Regions from separate parts of the Mesorhizobium sp. ISC15 genome, predicted to be linked through region 2. Evidence: riboswitches for the same ligand, from Rfam matches in the RefSeq annotation. Region 2 holds a riboswitch; each other region holds the start of a gene.

The links. A riboswitch is a leader RNA that binds a small molecule or an ion and turns the genes downstream of it on or off. The one in region 2 is predicted to bind cobalamin.
Region 1: another riboswitch for cobalamin. It lies ahead of RPG13_RS08200 (aromatic ring-hydroxylating oxygenase subunit alpha); the one in region 2 lies ahead of RPG13_RS23920 (DUF1636 family protein).
Region 3: another riboswitch for cobalamin. It lies ahead of RPG13_RS32860 (DUF1636 family protein); the one in region 2 lies ahead of RPG13_RS23920 (DUF1636 family protein).
Region 4: another riboswitch for cobalamin. It lies ahead of RPG13_RS17135 (ABC transporter ATP-binding protein); the one in region 2 lies ahead of RPG13_RS23920 (DUF1636 family protein).

What each region holds. Positions count from the first base shown of each region.
Region 1 is NZ_JAVSPX010000001.1:1,645,699-1,649,903, forward strand. Features, by position in the region: gene RPG13_RS08195 (hybrid-cluster NAD(P)-dependent oxidoreductase) at 1-890, opposite strand, end outside; gene RPG13_RS08200 (aromatic ring-hydroxylating oxygenase subunit alpha) at 915-2,162, opposite strand; cobalamin riboswitch at 2,377-2,578, opposite strand; gene RPG13_RS08205 (DUF680 domain-containing protein) at 3,087-3,290, shown strand; gene RPG13_RS08210 (DUF680 domain-containing protein) at 3,418-3,639, shown strand; gene RPG13_RS08215 (DUF680 domain-containing protein) at 3,712-3,948, shown strand; gene RPG13_RS08220 (ABC transporter ATP-binding protein) at 4,148-4,205, opposite strand, start outside.
Region 2 is NZ_JAVSPX010000001.1:4,979,342-4,983,546, forward strand. Features, by position in the region: gene RPG13_RS23905 (NuoB/complex I 20 kDa subunit family protein) at 1-252, opposite strand, end outside; gene RPG13_RS23910 (NADH-quinone oxidoreductase subunit A) at 243-608, opposite strand; gene RPG13_RS23915 (winged helix-turn-helix domain-containing protein) at 944-2,143, shown strand; cobalamin riboswitch at 2,173-2,376, shown strand; gene RPG13_RS23920 (DUF1636 family protein) at 2,415-2,849, shown strand; gene cobW (cobalamin biosynthesis protein CobW) at 2,846-3,883, shown strand; gene cobN (cobaltochelatase subunit CobN) at 3,902-4,205, shown strand, end outside.
Region 3 is NZ_JAVSPX010000002.1:5,760-9,964, forward strand. Features, by position in the region: gene istA (IS21 family transposase) at 1-233, opposite strand, end outside; partial or broken gene istA (IS21 family transposase) at 357-899, opposite strand; partial or broken gene RPG13_RS32855 (GTP-binding protein) at 885-1,511, shown strand; cobalamin riboswitch at 1,642-1,846, shown strand; gene RPG13_RS32860 (DUF1636 family protein) at 1,933-2,331, shown strand; gene RPG13_RS32865 (ABC transporter ATP-binding protein) at 2,331-3,122, shown strand; gene RPG13_RS32870 (ABC transporter substrate-binding protein) at 3,142-4,089, shown strand; gene RPG13_RS32875 (FecCD family ABC transporter permease) at 4,113-4,205, shown strand, end outside.
Region 4 is NZ_JAVSPX010000001.1:3,563,768-3,567,972, forward strand. Features, by position in the region: gene RPG13_RS17125 (bifunctional helix-turn-helix transcriptional regulator/GNAT family N-acetyltransferase) at 1-218, shown strand, start outside; gene RPG13_RS17130 (AraC family transcriptional regulator) at 461-1,294, opposite strand; cobalamin riboswitch at 1,592-1,795, shown strand; gene RPG13_RS17135 (ABC transporter ATP-binding protein) at 1,888-2,706, shown strand; gene RPG13_RS17140 (ABC transporter substrate-binding protein) at 2,703-3,671, shown strand; gene RPG13_RS17145 (FecCD family ABC transporter permease) at 3,701-4,205, shown strand, end outside.

The sequences.
Region 1 (4,205 bases), 3.3 Mb from region 2:
TCGACATCCGAAAGCGAAAAGCGGACTGGCGTTGCGGCTTCGGCAGGTATTTCGACCCCGCCCTCTGCCGGCCCACCCTCTGCCGGCGAACCGAACGGGGCCGGTATTTCCTCCACCATCGGGGCCGCAAAGCTCTCCTGATGATAGTTGCCCATGTCGAAGCCGGTGGCCTCCAGCATCTGCCGCACCGCACGCATAAACGGGTCGGGGCCGCAGCAGAAGATTTCGCGCTCGCGGAAGTCTGGCGCCAGCAGCGGCAGCCGTATCGCGTCGATCCGGCCCATATGGCCGAACCAACCCTCGCGGCTGGACCGTTCCTCGATCATGAAGCCAAGCGTCAGACCCGGCATGCGGCTGCCGAGCAGTTCGAGCTCCTTGCGGAAGATGATCTCCTCGGGCTTTCGTGCACAGTTGACGAAGCCGACATCGGTCCATGGCGCGCAATCGTTCAGCCAGCGCAGCATCGACATCATCGGCGTCACGCCGGAGCCGGCCGAAATGAACAGATACTTGGCCGCGGGATGGCTGTGCAGCGAAAAGTCGCCCGTCGGACCATAAGCCTTCACGTGAACGCCGGGCTTCAGATTGTCGAACATCCAGCGCGTGCCGAGACTGCCGGCTTGCGCCTTCACCGTCACCGCGATCGAGAACGGCCGCGACGGCGAGGAAGACAGCGTATAGGTCCGCATCAGCGGGCCGTCGGAGGTCGGCAGTTCCAGCGTCACGAATTGGCCCGGCTTATAGCGGAACCAGGTCTGGTTGTCGGAGCGGAAGGTGAAGGTCTTCACGTCGGGCGCCTCGTCGCTGACGCCGATCACCTCCAGCACCTGCAGCCGGTCGTTCCAGGGCGCCATTTCGTCGAGATGGCGATAGAGCCCGAGGTCCGTCATCGCATTCATCCCTCTCACCTTTCTCTAGGCGACGCTGCGCAACGCCGGCCGGCCGTCCTCGGCAAGGCGCGGTCCGATGAAGGAGGCGTACCATTCGACGAACTGGATGACGCCGCCCTCATGCAGTTCCGAATAAGGGCCGGGCTCATAGGCCGGCGACAGGATGCCGAAGGCGTTTTCCTCGACGATGCGGCGGTCCTGGTCGTTGGTCTCGGTCCATACATGGGTGAGTTCGGCAAGGTCGTAATCGACGCCTTCGACCGCGTCCTTATGGACGAGCCATTTGGTTGTCACGGCGGTTTCCGTGGCGCTGATCGGCAACACGCGGAAGGTGACCGCATGATCGCCGAGGATGTGGTTCCAGGTCGTCGGATAGTGATAGAGCAGCAGCGAGCCGACACGGTCGGTCGAAACGCTGTCGGAAAGGTTCTTCTTCACGGCGCGTCTTCCCGTCATCGTATAGCTGACAGCGTCGCGCAGCAGCGGTGCGCGGGTGGCGCGGTATTGCCCGGCCGGATCGATGCGGAACTTGCTCGGCAGGCCCGCCGCCTCGCATTTCGCCCAGTGCGCCAGCATCTCAGGATCGCTGTCGGCGCCCTGCACGCCGGTCACGGTCGGCGCTTCCGGGAATGTCTTGCACAGTTCCGGATGATTGCCGGCGCAATGATAGCACTCGCGGTTGTTCTCCCAGACGAGCTTCCAATTGCCCTTCTCGACGATGGTCGATTCGAAGGCGACCTTTGCCTCGCGCAGCCGGTGCGGCAGCAGGTAAGGCTCGATCATGGCGCGCATCGGCGCGAAATCGGCGGGCTCCTTGGCCAGGCAGATGAAGATGTAGCCGCCGACACTTTCGCAAGCCACCGGCTTGAGGCCGAACTGGCTCTTGTCGAAGCCGTCCGCCATCTGGCGGGCGAACAGGAGCCGGCCGTCTAGCTCGTAGGTCCACTGGTGATAGGGGCAGACGAGCTTTGCCGCCGTGCCCTTGTCGGCGTTGCAGACGCGGCTGCCGCGATGCCGGCAGGAATTGTGGAAGGCATTGATCTTGCCTTGCTGGTCGCGGACCAGCACGACCGGATAGTCGCCGATCTGGGCGGTGATGTAGCTGCCCGGCTTCGGCAACTCGCAATCGTGGCCGATGAACAGCCAATCGCGATACCAGATCAGCTCCATGTCGAGCTTGAAGAAATCGGGATCGGTGTAGAAGGGCTGCTCGAGCGAATAGCCTTGCCTGCGGCCGTGCAAGAGCCTCAGCATGTCGTTGCGCGAATCCATGTCCTGTCCTCATAGCCGTCGCATCGGCCCGAAATCGGAATCGATTTCGGAAAGCACGATGCGCAATTCAAATTCTTGGAGCGTACTTTATGCGTCCAGATGGACGCATGTCGCTCCAAAGACTGAACTGGTGGTGATTGAGGAAGGATCGCTTGCACGCCGGCGACAGGCCAGACATGCATCATCCACCTCTTGACCGCCCACCGCGATCAGTCGAGTCTAGACACCTCGGGCTGGTTTCCGGGCTCTGGAGTGTCCTTGCGGACAGTCGCGACACCTTCCCAGGCTTGTGGCCCAGTGGTCTCCCGTTGCGACTTGAACTCCACCACCGTTGCGGGGGCAGCGCCGGGATTTGACCGGCTTCCCAATTCTCCGCTTCGTCGTCACCAAGCGGCACCTGAGATGGCGTCATCTAATCATGACGGCCAGCTGACTGTCGGCATGAAAGCGACATCGTATCCATGCGGCGCGACACGGCCCGCGAAACGTGCAGGTTGGTAATTGCAGGGCTGAAACCCATTTTTTCGGCCACCATTGTCGGCCGCCGTGACATCGAATTCCGACCCGCGGCGGAGGCAAAGAAGGTTAACAGTTTCCAAAAGTGACTATTAGCCGCTCCTAAAATCGAACCGAACGGTTCGTTTCTGTTGACAATGCGTGCATGACGCTGTGAACGCAGGTCCGCCAATCCGTCAAATCGTCAAATGGCGACTTTGGCATAAAGCTTTGAAAATAAAAGATAAAGCAGCGCCTGTAGAAGCGTCTGGTACAATTTCAAGGTGTAGATTCTTGGTCCACACGGAACAACTTCGTGATTGGAATCTGCGGGATGGCCTTCCCACATCGGGGCTGTCCGAACGACGCGAATTCCTTCCAAGACACGCCGCTAGCCGGACGGAAAACTAAGATACTGGAGTACCAAAAATGAAAAAGATTGCTCTTACTGCCGTCGCCGTTCTGGCCATCACCGGCAGCGCCTTTGCCGGCAGCGACCATTATGGGTCCAACGGCGCCAACCAGCCGGCCGCTGCGGTCGACAGCTCGTACACGGCTTCCATTCAGAAGCCGGCTCACGCTGAAAAGCCCGCCGTCCAGGGCGCCGACCGCAACCTTTTCGGCAACAATTAACAGCTGATCCCAGACCATGGTCCCAAAAAGTGGAAACCGGTTTTCGGAAAAGATCATGGTCAAACAAGAAGACAGAGCGGCGGCAGGTCCGCCGCTAGGGATCTTTAGAAATTCAGGAGTATTGGAAATGAAGAAGATTGTTCTTGCCACCGCCGCCATTCTGGCCATCTCCGGCAGCGCTTTTGCCGGTAGCGACAACTATGGATCGAACGGCGCCAACCAGCCGGCCGCTGCGGCCGACAGCTCGTACACGGCTTCGGTTCAGAATTCCGCTTCGGCGCAGAATCCGGTTCCGGCCGACGAGAAACCCGTCCACGGCAGCGACCGTAACCTCTTCGGCAACAACTAACAGCCAGTTCCAACAGCAGCGGCGGCATTTGCCTGCCGCGCTGATGGGATACGAAAATCCAGGAGCACTGAAATGAAGAAGATCGTTCTTACCGCCGCCGCGCTTTTGCTTGCTGCCGGCAGCGCCTTTGCCAACAACGACAATGTTGGCGGGACCGACATCAACAAGCAGGCGACCGTCAACGTCGACAACACGCAGACGTCTTCGGTACGCAACACCGGTTCGCCGATCTACAAGCTGCTCAATTCGTCGGGCGACGTAGAGAAGTCCGCCCCGCAGGGCAGCGACCGGAACCTGTTCGGCCGCTAGCGCATCGGCCCGAAAATCGGAATCGATTTTCGGAAAGCACGATGCGTAGGTTCAAAGTGTTAGAGCGTACTTTGTGCGTCCACTTGGACGCACGTCGCTCTAACAGCAACCTGAATGCACAAGAGCGGCGGGCTTTGCCCCGCCGCTCTTGTTTTTGGCTTCGCCAAACAACAACTGCTCGGCAGTCCTGCTGCCGTTCTCAGGCCGCCTTTGCTTCCGCTTCGTGAAGCGTGAAGGACCGCCCGTCGGTATCGAAA
Region 2 (4,205 bases):
GCGCGGCATCGAGGTGTGGATCATCTCGACCGCGCAGCAGGCAAGACCGAAGGTCATGAACATCAGCGAGCCGCTGCGCGCCCATGTGATCAGCGCCTCGGTCGAGGTGACGAGAAAACCCTTGTCGGCCAGCTCGTTGTTGATCTCGAGGAAGAAAGGGTCATTCGCCCCCACCGGCTTTCCGGTGCTGGGGTCGAGAATGCCTTTTGGCTTCGGCGCGACGAGCGTGCCGGAATTGTCGCTCAATCCCATTCCAGCGCTCCTTTCTTCCATTCATAGGCAAAGCCGATGGTCAGCACCGCCAAAAACACCATCATCGACCAGAAACCGAGCATGCCGATCTGGCTGAAAGACACGGCCCATGGAAACAGGAAGGCCACTTCCAGATCGAAGATGATGAACAGGATCGACACCAGATAGAAGCGGATGTCGAACTTCATGCGGGCGTCGTCGAACGAGTTGAAACCGCATTCATAGGCGGAAAGCTTTTCCGGATCGGGGTTGCGGTAGGCCACCAGGAAGGGTGCGGCAAGCAGCGCCAGGCCGACGACCAGCGCCACGCCGATGAACAGGACGATGGGCAGGTACGAACTCAACAACGCGTTCATGCTGCGGCTTTCCGTTGGCGGCCAATCCACTCTGATTACAGCACCGGACCCACTTGCGGAAGCGTGACAGTTTAACCACTGAACCGTTTTAGGGGGCTCTATGCTGCAACGCGGCGAGGGTTAGCGCAGGCCTTTCGGCGAAGCAAGTCAAACCTTGTTCAAAACACGGTGCTGGACGGCATATCCGGATAAACTGGTCCGATCTGCTCCTGTTTGATTTCCTTCACTTTTTACTCCACTTTTCTCTCCTGACATAGATGCCGCCAAAACCCTGCTAGCATGGCGCGGAATCATCGCCCCAACCTTTGGTCGAACGCCAACAGAGTGCCGTCTGCATGAAGGAAAAAATCTCGCTCGCCATGGCCCGGCGCATCGCGCTTGCCGCACAGGGGTTTGCCGACCCTCGCCCTAACGGCACGCCCGATCGCCGCCATCTGGCCCGTGTGCTTGGCCGTACCGGCCTGCTGCAGATCGATTCCGTCAGTGCGGTGGTGCGTGCCCACTATATGCCGCTCTATTCGCGGCTTGGCCCCTACCCGCTTGCGCTGCTCGACAACGCCGCCGTGACGCGCAAGCGCACGGTCTTCGAATACTGGGCGCATGAAGCCTCTTTTCTACCGGTCGAAACCTATCCGCTGATGCGCTGGCGCATGGAACGGGCCGAGCGCGGCGAGGAAATGTATAATGGGCTGGCCAAGTGGGGGCGCGAACGCACCACTTACATTGAAGACATTTATCGCGAGGTTGTATCGCGCGGCCCGCTCGCCGCGTCGGCTCTCGAAGGCCAAAAGGGAAACGGCGGTTGGTGGGGCTGGAGCGACGCCAAGCACGCTTTTGAATGGCTGTTCTGGGCCGGCCGCATCACCACGGCATCACGTCGTGGCTTCGAGCGGCTTTATGATCTGCCGGAACGGGTGCTGCCGCCGGCAATACTCAGCTTGCCGGTGCCCTCCCCTGAGGATGCGCATCGCGAATTGCTGCGCATCTCCGCCCGCGCCCACGGCGTCGCGACAGCGGGAGACCTGCGCGACTATTTTCGTCTCTCTCCCGCCGACATCAAGGGCCGCATCGAGGAACTGGTCGAGGCAGGTGATCTTTTGCCGGTTCGCGTCGAAGGTTGGGACAAGCCTGCCTATCTGCACAAGGACGCCCGTTTTCCGCGCCGGATCGAGGCGCGCGCACTGCTCGCGCCGTTCGATCCTGTCGTCTTCGAGCGGTCGCGTACGGAAAGGCTGTTCGACTTCCGCTATCGCATCGAGATCTACACCCCTGCCGAAAAGCGCCAATACGGCTATTATGTGCTGCCGTTCCTGCTCGGCGAAAGGATCGTGGCGCGCCTCGACCTCAAGGCCGACCGCCCCGCCGGCGTGCTGCGCGTCCATGCCGCCTATGCCGAGCCCGGCGCGCCGACGCAAACTGCCGATGAATTGTTCGAGGAGTTGAAGCTGATGCAGGGCTGGCTCGGCCTGGAACGCATCGAGGTGACGCCTGCGGGTGACCTGGGCCAACCCCTTGCCGACATTGCCGCCTCGTAGACGTGCGTTGACACGACTGCCTCCACAAGCCTAAATCCGGTCCAGACGGTCTCCTCTCGGCAAAGGGAGGAGCCAAGAGGGAATGCGGTGCGAAATTCCGATTTCAAATCCGCGGCTGTCCCCGCAACTGTAAGCGACGAGCCAAGGCCGAAAACCACTGGGACGGTCCCGGGAAGGCGGCACCAAGGCGATGACCCGCGAGCCAGGAGACCTGCCGTCTAGGACATAAGAATCCGATCGCCTGGCGGGTTTTCCGGGCAAGGAGCCTGATTTGGAACGCGACAGCAGTTTTTCGGCTGAGACAGCGGGCGTATTGTCCGGCGATTGTGATGCCTTGGCCGGCGTTACCGTGATCATCTGCGCCTCCTGCCGCAATGAGACCGGCTCCGATGGCCATCCCCGCGCCGGCGAACTGCTTGCTGAAGACACGCGCCGCGCCGCTTCAGGCGAAAATATCCGCATCCGCACCGTCGAATGCCTCGGCAACTGCAAGCGCCGGCTGAGCGCCGCGATCCTGCGCGACGGCTGCTGGAGCTATGTCTTCGGCGACCTGACCGCGACAAGCGGCGCCGATCTCGTCGCTGGCGCAAAGCTCTTCGCCACCTCGACCGACGGCCTCATTCCATGGCGCGGCCGCCCCGATTGCCTGAAGCGCGGCCTCGTCGCCCGCATCCCTCCCCTCGACCTTTTGAAGGACCAGATATGAACGCTTCCGTCTCCCGCGTGCCCTGCACCGTCATCACCGGCTTCCTCGGCGCCGGCAAGACGACGCTGATCCGCCATCTGCTCGAAAACGCCGGGGGCAAGCGGCTGGCCATCATAGTCAACGAGTTCGGCGACATCGGCATCGACGGCGAGATCCTGAGAGGCTGCGGCATCGACACCTGCCCGGAGGAGAACATCGTCGAGCTGGCCAATGGCTGCATCTGCTGCACCGTCGCCGATGATTTCGTCCCGGCGCTCGATCAGATCCTGTCGCTGACGCCGAGGGTCGACCATATCCTGATCGAAACCTCCGGCCTCGCTCTGCCCAAGCCGCTGGTCCAGGCCTTCCAGTGGCCGACGGTCAAGAGCCGGGTGACGGTCGACGGCGTCATCGCCGTCGTCGACGGACCGGCGCTGGCTGATGGCCGCGTCGCCAACGACATGGACGCCCTGCAGGCGCAGCGCGCGCAGGACGAGACGCTCGACCACGACGATCCGGTCGAGGAGGTGTTCGAGGACCAACTGGCTTGCGCCGACCTGATCATATTGTCGAAGAGCGACCTGATGGACGCCGCCGGCTCAGCACGCGCCAATGCCATCATCGGCGAGCACACCGCGCGCGCCGTCAAGATCGTGCCGACCTCGCAGGGCAAGGTCGATCCGTCTGTGCTGCTCGGCCTCGGCCTTGCCGTCGAGGACGACATCGAGAACCGCAAGACCCATCACGACGACGAGCTCGACCACGAGCACGACGATTTTGACTCGTTCGTCATCGATATTCCGTCGATCGCCAATCCCGATGAGCTGGCTTTGCGCGTCGCCACCGCGGCGGAGGAAGAAAACGTTTTGCGCGTCAAGGGTTTCGTCGAGGTCGGCGGCAAGCCGATGCGGCTGTTGCTGCAGGCCGTCGGTCCGCGCGTCAATCACTATTACGACCGCGCCTGGACCGCCGACGACGACCGCCGCTCGCGCCTCGTCGTCATTGGCCTGAAAGGGCTGAACCGCCCGGCAATCGAGCGTATCCTCGCCGGCTGACCTCAGGCACGAGCCGCGATGCACATCCTCACCACAACATCCGCCTCGCTCGACGATCTCGCCGAGCCTGTCGATCTCAGGCAGACGCCTGCGGATATCGTGGCGCTGTCCTTCACCGACAGCGATCTGGCCGGCTTGGCGGCGGCGTGGAAGGCGGACGCGGATCGCCTGCCGTCGATGCGGCTGGCGGCTCTACGCGATCTGCGCCATCCGATGTCCGTCGATCTCTGGATCGACAGCGTCGCCCGCCACGCGAAGGTTATTTTGGTTCGTATCCTCGGCGGTTACGACTGGTGGCGCTACGGCTGCGACCAGCTCGCCT
Region 3 (4,205 bases), on a different contig from region 2:
ACGCACAACCATTCGTGAAGCGCAGCAAGGTTGAGTGCGACGCTCGTTTGCTGGGAGCGCCAGTGCTCGATCGCCTCGCGCAACGCTTCAGCCTTGAAAGGCTGCCGTGAACGACCGTCCACCGCGCCGGTCTTCATCCGGGCCACGTGGTAACGGACCGTTCCCTCAGTCACTCCAAGAAGACGAGCAATCTCGCTCTTCGCTGTGCCCCGCGCCAATGCCTTGATTGCCATGCGCGCCTCCAGGTCGAGCCGCCTCATCTGCCCCTCCAGATCCCTCAAAGGTCTGGAGCAACAAGATCAGCCGAAGACGACTGCTCGTAAATCTGGATGTCGCCTTATCCTTCACATCGCACGTCGCCCTACACCATAGGCCCGCATGATCCGCCCATTGAGATCGGCGACCAGCTCACCGATCGCCTGATTGAGTTCAACCAGGCTGAAGAAGCGGCGGTTGCGAAGGCGCGCCAGCACCCATCTCTGGGCAATTTGGACCGAAACTTCGACTTTTGCCTTATCGCGGGCCTTGTACGGCCGGGCTGGCAGGATTGTGGTGCCATAGTGCCGGGCCATATCCTGGTACGTACGGTTGAGGCCGGGATCATAGCGGTCGGGGTTGGTCACAGCCGCCTTGAGATTGTCGCAGACCGTGATGGTCGCCACTCCGCCGAAGGCGGCGAACATGCCGACATGGCAGCCGATCCAGTCGCCCAGCCCTTCGCTCGGCCGAGCCTCGCAGTAAACATAGCTGGAGGCTCCCAATGCGCCGACGAACAACTTCATAGCCTGAGCTTCGCCCGTTATCGGGTCGACGATATCGATGGTGTCGCCGGCGTAGTCGACAAACACCTTCTCACCGGCGGCGTGGCGTTGGCGCATCGTTGGCGACACGCGCTGCTTCCGATCGTGCGCTCGCTCAATCCCGACGCCGAACTGATCGAGACAGATTTCGCTCGGGTCCCGCTGGACAAGGTTCTGAACACAGGCCGTTTTGATTTCGAGAAGGCCGAGCAGCATCCGCTCTGGTTCAAGGAACTGAACGGCTTCAAGGACCACGTGCCCGAGACCGAAGAATACGGCATCCGCTCATTCGTCTATCGCGAGCGCCGCCCCTTAGATCCGATGAAGCTCAAGGCCTTCATCAACAAGTCCTGGCCCGGCATTGTGCGAGCGAAGGGCTTCTTCTGGCTGGCAACGCGTCCGCACTATGTCGGCGAAATCAGCCAAGCAGGAGCACTGATCCGCACCGGCAAGCGCGGTCTTTGGTGGGCCTCCGTACCGAAGAACCAGTGGCCGGATCATCCGGAATGGAAGGCCGCAATGAAACCTTATCTCGACCCGATCTGGGGAGACCGAAGGCAAGAGATCGTTTTCATCGGCTGCGACCCGATGGATGAACGCCAAATCCGCTCCGACCTCGATGCCTGCCTCGTCAAGGAAAAGAACTTCATACCCGGCCACTGGCGCGATCTTCCGGATCCATTCCCGAGCTGGGAAAGGCAGGCTGCATGAGCGCTGACGCTCTAGCTGGGTTTCCGACTGAAAATGTTGGCAACGCAGTCCACTGGTTGGCTGCCAGGCACTGTGCGGATGTCCAGTTCGCGACTGCGATGAACCGCCGTTGCAACGACGTGTCGACTCCAATAGCCTTCTTCGCGATGGTTCCGCGGTGCGCAAGCGCCGGGGTGAAAAGGGAACATGGTGAAGCCTTTCAGGCCAATGCCATGGCTGCCCCCGCAACTGTAAGCGGCGAGCAAAATCCGACACGCCACTGGCCGGAAGGCCGGGAAGGCAGGATGGCGCTGAGACCCGCGAGCCAGGAGACCTGCCATCAGCGAGAATTGACCGGACGGGGTGTGCCGGGAGGAAGCTCGAAGGCGGCCTCAATCCGTCATGCGCGCCATCCTTCCGTGCCTTGAAGAGGAGGTGACGGATGGAGAGCGTCGATTTAGGGCACAGTCCCGAGCACAGCATCATCGTCTGCATCCGCTGCCCCGGCCGGCGTGCGATTGACGGGAACCCCGGCTTGCGACTGATATCTATGCTGAATGCCGTACTGGACGGGGAGCCGGGCCGCCGGTTCCACATAGCCGAAGCCGACTGCATGGCCGGATGCGACAGACCGCTGACCGTTGCCTACACAGCCGGCGGCAAGGCCAGCTACCTCTTCGGCGACATCGATTCGGACCGTGACGCTCCCCACCTGATCGACTTCGCACACCTCTATCATGGGCTGCCGAATGGTTGGTGCAGGGAGGGCGAGCGTCCCCTTGGTCTCGCCGGCAAGACGCTGGCGCGCATTCCTGCGGTCCTCGCCGCGCGGGTCGCGTGATGAGCACCGTCATGCTCGAGGCGCACGATGTCGGTTTCCGTTCCCTGGCAGGGCAAAGCCTGGTCGAGGATGTGAGCCTGAGGGTGGAGGCGGGCGACCGGCTGGCAATCATCGGGCCGAACGGCGCCGGCAAGACGACGCTGCTCAGGATGCTCGCGGGAATGGTTCGGCCGGGTTTGGGTGAGATCAGGCTTGGAGGCCGCCGTCTCGACCATCTCGCCGCTATCGATCGTGCCCGCAAGATCGCCGTGGTCGGCCAGTCTGACCAACCGGATCCGCGCCTTGCGGTGATAGACTATGTCGAGCTTGGCAGGGTTCCGCATGTCGGCTTGCGGAGAAGGAGCGAGGAACGCGACATTGTCGTCGAGGCTCTGAAGCGGACGGGCATGTTGAAAATGCTTGACCGCGTGATCGGCTCGCTGTCGGGCGGGGAGCGCCAGCGTGCCCAGATCGCCCGCGCCATCGCGCAGGAGCCGAAGGTTCTTTTCCTTGACGAGCCCACCAACCATCTCGACCCCCGGGCGCGGGCGGAGATTCTGGAACTGGTCGCGGAACTGGGTGTCGCGGTTGTCGCCGTCCTGCATGATCTGTCGCTTGTCGCTCCGTTCGCCTCCCGTGTCGCGGTGATGAACGGGGGACGTCTGGTTGGCCTCGATTCACCGGCCAGGACGCTGACGCCGGCCCTCGTTCGCGAAGTCTTTTCCGTCGACGTGCTGCGTCTGCCGCACCCCGTGGAGGACCGTGAACTCACGATCTTTGACATTCCCATCCGCCTTTCCGTCTACCCCTGATCCACTGGAGGATTTGCACTTGAAACGTCTTCTCATCTGTCTTGCCGCTACGCTTGTCACCTCCGCCGGCTGGGCCTTCCCGGTGACCGTCGACAGTTGCGGCACGCCGCTGACTTTCGATGCTGCGCCGAAGCGCGCCGTTATCCATGACCTCAACATGACCGAAATGGCCTTTGCGCTCGGCCTGCAGCCCTCCATCGTCGGCCTGACCGGCATTACGGGCTGGTACAAGGTCGGGCCTGAGTTCACGGCCGAACAGGGCTCGATCCCCGAGCTTGCTCCCAAATATCCGACGCTGGAGAACCTGATTTCGGTCGAGCCCGACTTCTTCTTCGCCGGCTGGTATTACGGTATGAAGCCGGGCGGCGATGTGACACCCGACACGCTTTCCCCGCACGGTATCAAGACACTGGTGCTGACCGAAAGCTGCGTCCATCTCGACAAGAACCGGCCGGCTTCGTCGATGGACCTGCTCTATGGCGACGTGGAAAAGCTCGGCAAAGTCTTCGGCAAGGAAGTCGAGGCAGGAAAACTGGTCGCCGGCTGGAAAGAGAGGCTTGCCGACATCACGGCCAAGGTCGGAGACAACAAGGGCACGCGGGTGTTCCTCTACGATTCCGGCGAGGACAAGCCTTTCACCGCCGGCAAGTTCGCCATCCCGACTGCCATGATCTCGGCCGCGGGCGGCGAGAACATCATGGCCGACATGGAGACGAGCTGGGGCAACGCGGATTGGGAAACGGTTGCCACCCGCAATCCAGAGTTCCTGATCCTGCTCGATTATCAGGACGATGCCGGTTACCAGAAACTGCTCGATTTCCTGAAGGCGCATCCGGCGATGAAGGAGACCGATGCGGTGAAGAACGAGCGCTTCGTAGCACTACGCTATGCCGAGCTGACGCCCGGTCCAGCCAATATCGAAGCGATCGACAAGATCGCCAAGGCGATGCATCCCGAAGCCTTCTGAGCGTGACGCCCAGATTCTATGGCATGGCGATCGGCACAGGCGTCGCGACGGCGATCGTTCTTGCGCTTCTGTCGATCGCCTGGGGCTCGACGCTCATCCCGCTGCGAGACGTAGTA
Region 4 (4,205 bases), 1.4 Mb from region 2:
CCTCGGCGCGCGGTCTCGGCATCGGCAAGCGGCTGGTCGAGGAATGCATCGGCTTTGCCCGCGCGAAGGGATACAAGACGCTGACGCTGTGGACCAACGACGTGCTCACCTCAGCGCGCCGCATCTACGAGGCATCAGGATTCAAGCTGGCCGACGAGGAGCGCCATCACGCCTTCGGCAAGGATCTGGTCGGCCAGAACTGGAACCTGGAGCTGTAACGTCTTTCCCTTCTCCCCTTGTGGGAGAAGGTGGATCGGCGCGCAGCGCCGAGACGGTTGAGGGGTGCTGGACGGAACGCCATCGGCGCCAGGCTGGAGCACCCCTCATCCGTCGCCTTCGGCGACACCTTCTCCCACAAGGGGAGAAGGCAAAAACCGGGCGGAGCGCGCCTCGACAATGATCTCCAACACAAGCTGGAAGCATCATTTGTCTGAAGCAATTGCCCTTGGCTGGCCGCGCTTCACCCCTTCACCGGTATCCAGATTTCCAGCCCGCCATTGCCGCTGCGTGGATCGAATTCGGGGCCGTAGCGCTCGAATTCGGGCGCATCGGCGATCTCGTGCCCGGAGGCCGGCAGCCATTTGTTCCAGATCGTGTTGACCGTGCGGCGGATGGTCGAGATGTGGTCACGATGGGCGAACACGGCGTATTTCTGCGCCGGCACGCGCACGCGCGAAAACTCCCTCGGCAGGTCCGAAAAATCGGACACCTCGACGCCGGCGATGTAGTCGAAATTGCCGGTGTCGTCGCCGTTGACGCAGACGCCATAGGCGACGTCGCCGATCTCGCCTGGAATATTGCCGATATACGGGCCGAACCGCTGCCATTGCATCGGGATGCCGGCGCTGGTTTCGCAGCTGTAGCGTTCGCCGAGACCGGCGATGAGAAACGGCCGGCTGGTCTCAAAACGCGGCGGCTCGAGATTGGTGAGGAAGGACTGGTCCATCAGGATCGGCTCCACGAGAGCGAGATTGTCGAGCGAGCCTTGCGCGCGCACCAGTTCCGGCGTGGTGCCGAATTGGTCGCGGAAGGCGCGGGTGAAGGCCTCATGCGAGGCGTAGCCGGCGTCGAGCGCGACCGAGAGGATGTCGGGTGCGCCGGCGGCGAGCCTGCGCGCCGCTTCGGTCAGCCGGCGAGAACGCATGTAGCCCATCACCGAACGGCCGGTCGCAGCCCCAAAGGCCCGCGTCACGTGAAAGCGCGACACGCCGCTGCTCTTGGCGACATCGGCGAGCGAGACGGATTCCGGCAGATGGCTTTCGACGAACCACAGCGCTTTCTCGGTCGGGTTCATATGGCTCCTCGCATTTGGCCCAGTCTTCGCATTTGGCCCAGTCTTCGCATTTGGCAAAGTCATGGTGCCGCTTCCTGGTGGAGGCAGTTTGATCGAAATTGCGCACCGCGCAAATCGCGAGCGACGGCGGCCGGCAAGTCGAAGGCGTCGGGCGAAAGAGCTTGACAGGAGCAAGCGGCGTCTTTTAAATGGTAACGTTATTACATAACGAGATTCGTATGGCTCTTTCTGACAAGACCCTTCGCTCCAGCGGCTGTTTCAACCCTGGAAATTTATTGCGCTGTGATTGGCGGAAAACTAGGGTGCCTGGGTGATGGTCCCCGAGTCGAAAGGCAAGGGGTGAAAAGGGAACACGGTGAGATCTTCGGATCGAGGCCGTGGCTGCCCCCGCAACTGTAAGCGGTTAGCAAAATCCGAAATGCCACTGGCCGGCAAGGCTGGGAAGGCAGGATGGCGCAAAGACCCGCGAGCCAGGAGACCTGCCATCAGCATGAGTTGACCGGACGGGGTGTGCCGGGAGGAGACGTGGACATCGGTCTTGTCGGCCGGTCCGTCCAGCTTCCTTCCGTCGCCATTGAGAAAGTGACGGTAAGTTGGACGCCTCCCAGCCTCTTCTTGAAGCGCGTGAGCTGAGCGCGACGGCGAATGGCCAATGCCTGGTCAGCGCGGTCAGCCTTTCGGTGGCGGCGGGCGATCGCCTCGCAATCATCGGTCCCAACGGCGCCGGCAAGACGACGCTGTTGCGCATGCTATGTGGCACCCTGCGGCCAAGCGCGGGAGATGTGAGATTTTCCGGACGCCGGCTGGAGACGTTTTCGGCCGCCGAGCGGGCGCTGCACATGGCTGTCGTCGGCCAGACCGATCAGCCTGATCCGCGGCTTGCCGTGATCGACTACGTCGAGCTTGGCCGCGTCCCGCATGCCGGCTTGCGACGGAGGAGCGAGCAACGCGACATCGCCGTCGAAGCGCTTCGCAGAACCGGCCTGCTGCCGCTGCTCGGCCGCACGATCGGCTCGCTATCGGGTGGCGAGCGGCAACGCGCCCAGCTGGCACGCGCCGTTGCCCAGGAGCCAAAAATCCTGTTCCTCGATGAACCGACCAATCATCTCGATCCGCGCGCCCGCAGCGAGCTTCTCGAACTCGTGTCGCAGTTTGGCATGACCGTCGTGGCGGTGCTTCATGATCTGTCGCTGGTCACGCCATTTGCCACCAGGGTCGCGGTGATGAACGAGGCCCGCCTGCAGGCGTTTGCCGGTCCGCGCGAGGCGCTGACCAAGCAGTTGATCCGCCAGATTTTCGGCGTCGACGTGCTTCGGCTGCGCCATCCCACCGAAGACCGCGAACTCACGGTATTCGACGTTCCGAACCGTGCCTCTTCACATTCCGATTTGACCAAGGAGCAATATTCGTGAAACGCCTCGCATTGTCTTTCGCCTCCCTCCTGTTTGCCCAGACCGCCTTCGCTTTCCCGGTGACCGCCTTTGCTTTCCCGGTAACTGTAGACAGCTGCGGCACGCCGCTGACGTTCGACGCCGCGCCGAAGCGCGCCATCATCCAGGATATGAACATGGCCGAGATGGCCTTCGCGCTGGGGCTGCAACCGTCGATCCTCGGCCTGACCGGCATCACCGGATGGTACAAGGTCGGTCCGGAATTCAAGGCCGAGCAGGGCTCGATCCCGGAACTCGCGCCGAAATATCCGACACTTGAAAACCTCGTCGCGGTCGAGCCCGATTTCTTCTTCGCCGGCTGGTATTACGGCATGAAGCCGGGCGGCGAGGTGACGCCCGATACGCTGGCGCCGCACGGCATCAAGACGCTGGTGCTGACGGAAAGCTGCGTCCATCTCGACAACAACCGCCCCGCCGCCTCGATGGACCTGCTCTACGACGACATCGAAAAGCTGGGCAGGATTTTCGACAAGGAAGCCGAGGCGAAAAAACTTGTTTCGGACTGGAAAGCGCAACTCGCCGATATCACGGCGAAGGTTGGCGACCACAAGGGAACGCGCGTATTTCTTTACGACTCCGGCGAAGACAAACCCTTCACATCAGGCAAGTTCGCGATCCCCAGCGCCATGATCGCCGCTGCCGGCGGCGACAACATCATGGCCGACATGCAGACGAGCTGGGGCAATACGGATTGGGAAACGGTCGCCTCCCGCAATCCGCAGTTCCTGATCCTGCTCGATTACCAGGACGGTGGCGGCTACAGGAAACTGCTCGATTTCCTCAAAGTTCATCCGGCGATGAAGGAAACCGACGCGGTCAGGAATGAGCGCTTCGTCGCGCTGCGCTATGCCGAGCTGACGCCCGGGCCAGCCAACATCGAGGCGATCGGCAAGATCGCCAGGGCGATGCACCCGGAAGCTTTCTGAGCTTGCGCCGCAGGGCGTTCGAATTGGCAATGATAGCAGGAGCAGTGGCGATTGCCACTCTTGCACTGCTGTCGATCGCCTATGGATCGACGGTCATAGCGTTGAGCGACGTGGTTGCCGCGCTCGGACATGCGGCCGGACTGGACGGAGACATCGTGCCCGGTCCGGTCGGCAAAATCGTTGTCGATCTCAGGCTGCCGCGCACGATCATGGCCATCTGTGTCGGCGCCGGGCTGGGCGTCATCGGCGCGCTGCTGCAGACGGTAACGCGCAACGACCTCGCCGATCCGTTCCTGTTCGGCCTGTCGTCCGGTGCCGCGGCCGGCGCGGTTTCCGTTATCACCATTTTTGGCGACCATTTCGGCATCTGGACGTTGCCGGTCGCTGCCTTCACCGGCGGCATTTTGGCCGCCGGCATCGTGCTGTTGCTGGTTTCGCGGGTGAGGGGGCAAGGCCCCGAACGGCTGATATTGGCCGGGCTTGCCGTATCGTTCATGTTCACCGCCTTGACCAACTATCTCGTCTTTGCCGGTG